2 regions of the Ewingella allii genome follow, and region 1 is predicted to be linked to the other one. Evidence: predicted binding sites of a transcription regulator. Region 1 holds the regulator's gene; the other holds the start of a gene.
The links. Region 1 encodes PhoB, which activates phosphate uptake and scavenging genes when phosphate is short. Its sites were predicted from a motif close to CTGTCATAAAACTGNCNNAT; they were not measured.
Positions count from the first base shown of each region.

Region 2: a site for PhoB is predicted at 1,369-1,388, ahead of SBO83_RS14165 (heavy metal response regulator transcription factor). Genes of this name have one in related genera too.

Region 1 covers NZ_JAWUDN010000002.1:322,120-326,423, reverse strand. Annotated here, with positions in the region: gene sbcD (exonuclease subunit SbcD) at 1-779, opposite strand, end outside; gene phoB (phosphate response regulator transcription factor PhoB) at 1,006-1,695, shown strand; gene phoR (phosphate regulon sensor histidine kinase PhoR) at 1,811-3,136, shown strand; gene brnQ (branched-chain amino acid transport system II carrier protein) at 3,658-4,304, shown strand, end outside.
Region 2 covers NZ_JAWUDN010000006.1:31,869-36,172, reverse strand. Annotated here, with positions in the region: gene SBO83_RS14170 (heavy metal sensor histidine kinase) at 1-627, opposite strand, end outside; gene SBO83_RS14165 (heavy metal response regulator transcription factor) at 624-1,295, opposite strand; gene SBO83_RS14160 (hypothetical protein) at 1,484-2,098, shown strand; gene SBO83_RS14155 (cytochrome b/b6 domain-containing protein) at 2,259-2,906, shown strand; gene SBO83_RS14150 (molybdopterin-dependent oxidoreductase) at 2,899-3,663, shown strand; gene ompX (outer membrane protein OmpX) at 3,762-4,289, opposite strand.

The DNA.
Region 1 (4,304 bases):
CTTTTCACCTTACTCAGCTCGTCGAAGCTCAGGGCAATCGGCGAGCCGCTGTAGCGAATATGCTCGGTTTTCGCCACGCACTGGGCGCGGTGAATGTGCCCAAGGGCGACATAATCCACCGGCGGGAAAGCCTGCGCCGGGAAGGCGTCGAGGGTGCCGATATAAATGTCGCGCACCGAGTCCGAGGTGCTGACGCCGACGGTGGTCAGGTGGCCGGTGGCAATAATGGGCAGAGGCAGGCCCAGTTTCTGGCGTTCGGCCTGCGCTGCCTGATACAGCGCGTCATAGTGCGCGGCGATGGCTTCCTGTAACGCCAGCTGCTTGTCGCTGCCGGACTGCCCGGCCTGACTGGCAATCAGGTCGCGCGGGCGCAGGAAGGGGATGGCGCACAGTACCGCGCCCGGCGTGCCGTCGCGATGATTTAAGGTCAGAACCTGCTGGGATAAGTCTTCGCCCACGGTGGCAATTACGCGGGTATTCAGGCAGGAGAGCAGCTCGCGGGACTCATTCAGCGTGGCGACCGAGTCGTGGTTACCCGCCAGCACGATCAGCTGGCAGCCGGTACTTTGCAGATCGACCACAAAACGGTTGTACAGCTCGCGAGCATAGCTCGGCGGCGAGCCGGTATCAAAGATGTCACCTGCCACAATCACGGCGTCAACCTGATGGCGCTCCACCTGTTCTATCAACCAGCGCAAAAACGCCTGATGCTCGGCGGCACGGCTTTTGGTGAAGAAATACTGGCCTAAGTGCCAGTCTGAAGTGTGGATCAGGCGCATGAAACTCCCGTTGTTGGTGTGCTGCAACAGTTTGCCGCAAAGTATAAACGTCAGGCTGGGGGCTGTCCTCGCTAAATCAGGCGGATTTCAACGACATGACGCATTAATGAAGGCTTAGCTACACTTAGTTTGGCTGCTGAGCGATTTTCATAAAAATGTCACAAAACTGACGCATAATCCCCTCCGCAATCAAACAATGATCGCTAACCTTTTGGCAGGACCTACGATGGCTAGACGTATTTTAGTGGTTGAAGATGAAGCTCCGATCCGTGAAATGGTGTGCTTTGTACTGGAACAAAACGGCTACCAGGCAGTGGAAGCAGAAGATTTCGACTCGGCAGTAGCCCGGTTGATTGAGCCATTCCCCGAGCTTATTTTGCTCGACTGGATGTTACCGGGCGGTTCCGGCATTCAGTTTATCAAACATCTCAAACGCGAAGCGCTAACGCGTGAAATCCCGGTCATGATGCTGACAGCCCGTGGCGAAGAGGAAGACCGAGTGCGCGGTCTGGAAGTGGGCGCGGACGACTACATCACCAAGCCTTTCTCTCCGAAAGAGCTGGTGGCGCGTATTAAAGCCGTAATGCGTCGAATTTCCCCGATGGCGGTGGAAGAAGTGATCGACATGCAGGGGCTGAGCCTCGACCCGTCCTCTCATCGCGTTATGGCGAACGAGCAGGCGCTGGACATGGGGCCGACAGAATTCAAATTGCTGCACTTCTTTATGACGCATTCTGAGCGGGTTTACAGCCGTGAGCAGTTGCTGAATAACGTCTGGGGCACTAACGTTTATGTTGAAGATCGCACGGTAGACGTTCATATTCGTCGCTTGCGTAAAGCGTTAGAAACCAGCGGACATGACAGAATGATTCAAACGGTACGTGGAACGGGTTACCGGTTCTCTACCCGTTACTGAGTCATTTATACCCTTGATACTTCAGGATGTCTGGGCGCAAGGCCGCGCTCGGTAACCCCATGATTTTGGGTATAGTATGTAGGGGCCTTTCGGCTCGCCGCAGCGGAGAATCTGTGTGTTAGAACGTCTGTCCTGGAAGCGTCTGGCGGGGGAACTGTTTCTGTTCTGTCTGCCAGCATTGATCATCGGTATTTTCTTCGGCCATTACGGATGGCTGCTATTTGCGTCGCTGCTGGCGGCGCTGGGCTGGAACTATTATAACCAGCTTAAACTCTCTCACTGGCTGTGGCTCGATCGCAGCATCACCCCACCAAATGGCCGCTGGAGCTGGGAACCGCTGTTTTATGGGTTGAACCAGATGCAAATGCGTAACCGTCGGCGGCGGCGTGAACTCGGTCAACTCATCAAACGTTTTCGCAGCGGGGCAGAGTCTCTGCCCGATGCCGTGGTGCTGGCGACCGAAGAAGGCAATATTTTCTGGTGTAACGGCTTGGCTCAGGATTTGTTGGGATTCCGCTGGCCGGAAGATAACGGGCAGCATATCTTCAACCTGCTGCGTTACCCCGAGTTTCGCAGTTGGATTCAGAACCGAGAATTTAACCGCGCGCTGAATTTGCAGCTCAATAATGAGCACTACGTTGAGTTCCGCGTGATGCCTTATTCCGAAGGTCAGCTGCTGATGGTGGCGCGTGACGTCACCCAAATGCGTCAGTTGGAAGGGGCGCGTCGCAACTTCTTTGCCAACGTCAGCCATGAGCTGCGCACGCCACTGACCGTGTTGCAGGGCTATCTGGAGATGATGGAAGACGCCAAGCTGGAAGAGCCTTTCCGCAGCAAGGCGCTGGACACCATGCAGGAGCAGACGCGACGCATGGACGGACTGGTGAAACAGCTGCTGACGCTGTCTCGCATCGAAGCAGCCACCAACATTGATCTCAATGAGAAGGTGGATATGCCGCTGATGATGGGCATGCTGGAGCGCGAGGTGCAGACTTTAAGTAATGGTCGCCACGAGATTGTGTTCCGCGTAAACGACAAGTTGCAGGTGTTTGGCAATGAGGATCAGCTGCGCAGCGCGGTGTCTAACCTGGTGTATAACTCGGTGAACCACACGCCGACTGGCACGCGCATTGAAGTCAGCTGGCAGCAAACGCCGCTGGGGGCGCAGTTTCAGGTCAGTGATAACGGGCCGGGCATTGAGCCACAGCACCTGCCGCGCCTGACGGAGCGCTTCTACCGCGTCGACAAAGCGCGATCTAGACAGACGGGCGGCAGCGGGCTGGGGCTGGCAATCGTTAAGCACGCGCTCAGCCACCACAACTCAAAGCTGGATATCATGAGCGAAGTGGGTGTCGGCACGCGATTTATGTTTACCCTGCCACAGCGTCTGGTGGTGCCAGCCAGTTCCGCTACGCCGGGCAAAGTGAAAGATACGAAGTAATATTCTGCTGGCATGAATGTTAAAAAATAAAAGCTGCTCATCGGGCAGCTTTTTTCTTTTATGCCAGAGGCTTACCCCAGCCTGCCAATCAGTAGCTCAACCTTTCATTAACACCTTATAAACGTACGGGAAACGACCCGTTCTTGGCGATTTCGCGCAGTTTTAGCGGCAATAGTCTGTATCTTGTGCTTAATTTGATGAATAATCATACATATCATGTTTTGCATATCTCTAGTGACTTAGTGATATGCACTGCTTTTTGGTAAAAGTCTGGTCTAAGGCTCTGCTTTTTGGATCTCGGCTTGCCTTTTCACGACATAAACGTTTACCTTACCGCCCGCTGTCGCTGAACTATTCCTGAATTACAACATTTCATCTGCATATCATCAGGCATTTTAGGCTTCTTTCTCTCCTCGAAATGGCATTGTCAGGCGGTTATCTCGCTCATTGACGTTATAACGAAAGAACAGGCGTTAGCATCGGTCACTTTATTCATTTGAACAGGCAACACGACACCAATCATGAGTACTCGTTTATCAAGCAAAGATATTTTGGCGTTGGGCTTTATGACCTTCGCCTTATTCGTCGGTGCCGGGAATATCATCTTCCCGCCGATGGTCGGTTTACAGGCCGGTCCCGCAGTCTGGTGGGCGGCGGCAGGGTTTATGATAACCGCCGTGGGCCTGCCGGTCATGACCGTGATTGCACTGGCTCGTGTGGGTGGTGGTGTTGACGCGCTGAGCTCGCCGATTGGCCGCGCCGCGGGCATTTTGCTGGCTACGGTTTGCTATCTGGCCGTCGGGCCGCTGTTCGCCACGCCGCGTACTGCCACCGTCTCTTTTGAAGTCGGGATCGCACCACTAACCGGCGACGGCCCGCTGCCGCTGTTCATTTATAGCGTCGTTTACTTCGCGCTGGTGATTGGTATCTCCCTCTATCCGGGCCGCCTGCTGGACACCGTGGGCCACTTCCTCGCGCCGCTGAAAATGGTCGCGCTGGGCGTTTTAGGTCTGGCCGCCGTGTTGTGGCCAGCGGGGCAGAGCATGCCTGCTGCCGAAGCCTACCAGCACGTGCCTTTCTCCAGCGGTTTCGTCAATGGTTACCTGACGATGGATACGCTGGGCGCGATGGTGTTTGGTATTGTAATTGTTAACGCGGCGCGCTCTCG
Region 2 (4,304 bases), on a different contig from region 1:
CTGCGCCATCTTACGCAGCGGCCGCAGGCCACGGCGGATCACGCTATAACCCAAGGCGGCAATCAGCAGGTAAGCCAGCAGCACCGCCCCCATGATTTCTAGGCGAAACGCCGCCAGCATCTGCGATTCGGCATCCATAAAATGCGCCGCAGAGATGATGACGGTTCGACCATCCTGCATGCGCACCGCCGCAGAAATATAGCGCACCGGCGTGCCATCGGCCGCGGTCAGTCGCTGAATATCAGCCAGCGTCAGCTGGGTGCCGTCGGCCACCGGCGGTGTGTCAGGAAGCGCCAGATGGGACGGATTGACGTTGATGATCGGCGCGCTGTTTTGCAGGCGGAATTGCAACACGTCCTGCTCATTGCCGAGCATGTTTTCAAACAATTGCGGGCTATGGCTGAGCTGGGTCAGCGGGAAGTCTGTCGCCAGCAGCTGGCGAAAATACTGAACGCGACCGCTGACTTGGTAATCCGCGCGGCGAATCAGCTCTTTTTCAATCGAATAATAGAGGTAGAACCCCACCGCGCTGACCACCAGCGCGGCAATCAGGCCAAACAGCAGAGTGGCGCGCAGGGTTAGCGAGGTCGGGCGTTTCGCCTTTAAGGTGTGGGTTTTCACATTCATGGGCGTACTTCGCACACATAGCCAATACCGCGCACGGTGTGGATCAGCTTGAGATCGAAGGTGCGATCGACTTTGGCCCGCAGCCGTTTTACCGCCACGTCGACCACATTGGTGTCGCTGTCGAAATTCATATCCCACACCTGTGAGGCGATCATGCTGCGCGACAGCACTTCGCCTTCGCGGCGCATCAATAAATGCAGCAGCATGAACTCCTTATTAGTCAGCGGGATGACCTGCTCTTGGCGAGTGACCCGGCGGCGCAGCACGTCGAGATGCAAATCTGCCAGCGAATAGGTGTCTGCCTCGCGGGCCGACGGGCGGCGCAACAGGGTGCGAATGCGCAGCACCAGCTCGGTGAAAGAGAAAGGTTTAATTAGGTAGTCGTCGGCGCCCAGTTCCAGCCCGTGAATGCGATCCTGCACTTCATCGCGGGCGGTGAGAAACAGCACCGGCACGTCGCTTTTCTTGCGCAGCACTTCCATCACCTGCCAGCCATTTAGCCCCGGCAGCATCACGTCGAGGATCACCGCGTCATACTCTTCTTCCAGCGCCAAAAACAGGCCGTCAGCGCCGTTGCGGGCTAAATCGACGCGATATCCCGCCTCGCCCAGCCCCTTTTTCAGGTAGTCACCGGTGCTGACGTCATCTTCAATTACCAGTATACGCATGCGGGCTACCTATTAATGAGAGACTCTTGGGCGAATACTTTAGCAGTTTTGTTTGTCATGTTTGATGACAATTTTGTCATCAAGTTGTCATCTCACTGTTCGGGTTTATCGTCCACTCTTAACTAAGCTATACCCTATAGCAATAACACTATCACTTTGATCAACCTGCAAAAATATGGAGAGTTAACATGACGACTTCAACACGCCTGGCGGGCTTAGTCCTCAGCTCGCTTCTGATGTGTACCGGCGCATTCGCAGCAGATAACGTGATTAAACCGACGCGCGGAACCATCGACTCGGTGAATGATTCATCCATGCAAATCACCACCCGTCAAGGTGACAAGCTTGATGTGCAAATCAATGACCAAACCAAAGTTAACAGCGTTTCTAAAGGCCAGATTTCCGATATTAAAGCTGACAGCTTTATCGGCACCGCCGCCGTTCCACAGGCCGACGGCACGCTGAAAGCGCTGGAAGTTCACGTCTTCGCGCCAAGCCTGCGCGGCAGCGGCGAAGGCTTCAACCCGTTTGAATCTGCCGATGGCAAAATCAACACCATGACCAACGGCACCGTCGGCAAGCTGGTCAACAGCAATGGCCGCACGCTGACCGTGAAGTACCACGACGCACAGAAAACCGTAGTGGTGCCAGATGATGTACCAGTGGTGCTGTTAGCGCCGGGCGACCGCAGCTTGCTGAAACCAGGCGTGAAAATCGTGCTGTTCGCCGCCAAAGACGATAAAGGCAACCTGGTTGCTCGTGGTATCGCCGCTGGCAAAGACGGCGTCGCGCCACCAATGTAAAGGCGATGTCGTCAGTCTCCTGTGTCTAACTTTTTACTGACGATAACGCCATACTAAGAGGCCAGGCGGTGCGAAACCCCCTCTTTTCGCGCCGTTTGGCCTCACTCTTTTTCACTCTGCTTGATAGCACAGGAGCTTTCTTGTGAGCCATCAACCTTCGCTGAAACCTCTCTCGTCAGCCCAACCTAAGCCACGAAAAATCCACCCTTGGCCTGTGCGCCTCTGCCACTGGATTAATCTGCTGGCGATGATTGGCATGGTGATGAGCGGCTGGGGTATCTACAACGCCGACCCCCTGTTCGAATTTCTTACCTTCCCGCAGCAAAGCACGCTGGGAGGCTGGCTGGGTGGCAATATTGCCTGGCATCTGGCGGTGATGTGGCTGCTGGCCGTCAATGCGCTGATTTATCTGCTTTGGGGCGCCTTTAGCGGACACTTCAAGCACGACTTTTTCCCTTTTACGCCAGCTTCTATCTGGCGTGACATCGTCAAAGCCATCACCTTCAAGCTGCCTCATAAGCTGGGTGAATATAACGCGGTGCAGAAAGTGATGTATGTCGGGGTGCTGCTGCTCGGCGCGCTGCTGGTGCTTTCAGGGCTGTCTATCTGGAAGCCGGTGCAGTTTAGCGGGCTGGTCTGGTTGTTCGGCGGTTTCGACATCGCCCGTTATGTGCATTTCTTTGCCATGAGCGGCGTGATGCTGTTTGTGGTGATCCACGTTTTGATGGTGCTTCTGGTGCCTAAAACCTTTGTCGCCATGGTCACCGGCGGCAAAAAAACGGCCTTAAAGGAGCACGCCGATGAGTGACAACGCTGACAAACCCAAAATTATTCTCGAGCCAGATCAGCGCAAGCAGCTGGTGAATATCCAGCGCCGCATGCTGCTGCGCTCGGGTCTGACCCTTGGCGCGGTGTCGATGCTCACCGGCTGTAACTTGCAGGATGGCGACAATGTGGACAAGGTGCTGTGGGCCATGTCGCGCTGGAATGACCGCGTGCAGGGTTGGCTGTTTGGCGGGCAAAAGCTGGCGCAGACCTATCGCGCGGACCAAATTACCACGCCGTTCCGCTTCAATGCCTATTATCCTGAATACAATGTGCCGGAAATCGACATTCCCAACTATCGGCTGGAAGTCTCGGGCTTAGTGCAGAAGAAAGCGCCTTGGACGTTAGAGCAGCTACAGCGCCTGCCGCAGGAGAGCCAAATCACACGGCTGATCTGTATCGAAGGCTGGAGCGCCATTGGCCAGTGGAGCGGCGTGCCGCTAAAGGTCTTCTTGCAGCACGTCGGCGCGGATCTGACGGCCAAATATGTCGGCTTTAAGTGCGACGACCGTTACTACTCGAGCATCGACATGGCCACGGCGCTGCACCCGCAGACCATCCTGGCGCTGGATTTCGGCGGAAAGCCCCTGCCCCCTGACTTTGGCTATCCGCTGCGTCTGCGCATGCCTACCAAGCTCGGTTTCAAGAACGCTAAGCACATCGGGGCGATATTCGTCACCAATGAATATCCGGGGGGATATTGGGAAGATCAGGGTTACAACTGGTATAGCGGGATTTGACGAGGAATGGCTAAAAAGCAGGCATAAAAAAACCGCCCCGAGAGGCGGTTTTTATTTTCGAAACCGTGTAGCGATTGAACGCTAACTTTTTCGAATAATTAGAAGCGGTAACCCACGCCAGCGATCCAGGTGCCAACGTCAACACTGCGGATACGAGACTGTTCGTAAGAAACGTCAATTGCAACGTTTTCCATTGGGTTGAACTGCATACCAGCGCCGTAAGAAACACCGTAGTCGCTAGTGTCAGATTTCTGACGATCAACAGTGCTAACACCGTTGGTGCCTTCGAATTTACCGTAACCCACACCCACTACACCGTAGATGGAAGCCCAGTCGTTCAGACGGAAAGCTGGACCAGCAGTCACACCGTAGTACTGACCTTTGTTGTAGTTGTCAGCGCTTGGGTAGCTGTTTTTCTCGATGTAAGTGAAAGAGCCGATAACGCCCAGTGGGTTGCTATCTTGCTCGAAACGGTATTTCAGGTTGAAGCCGTTTGCTTTGTTAGCAACGCCTTGCATATCACCCTGCGCGTAACCTGCAGTTACGGTGCTGGTGTCTGCGAATGCGCTAGAAGCGCCCAGTGCTACTACGCAAGCTAATGCGGAAAGACATGCAATTTTTTTCATAACAACCACCTCAAA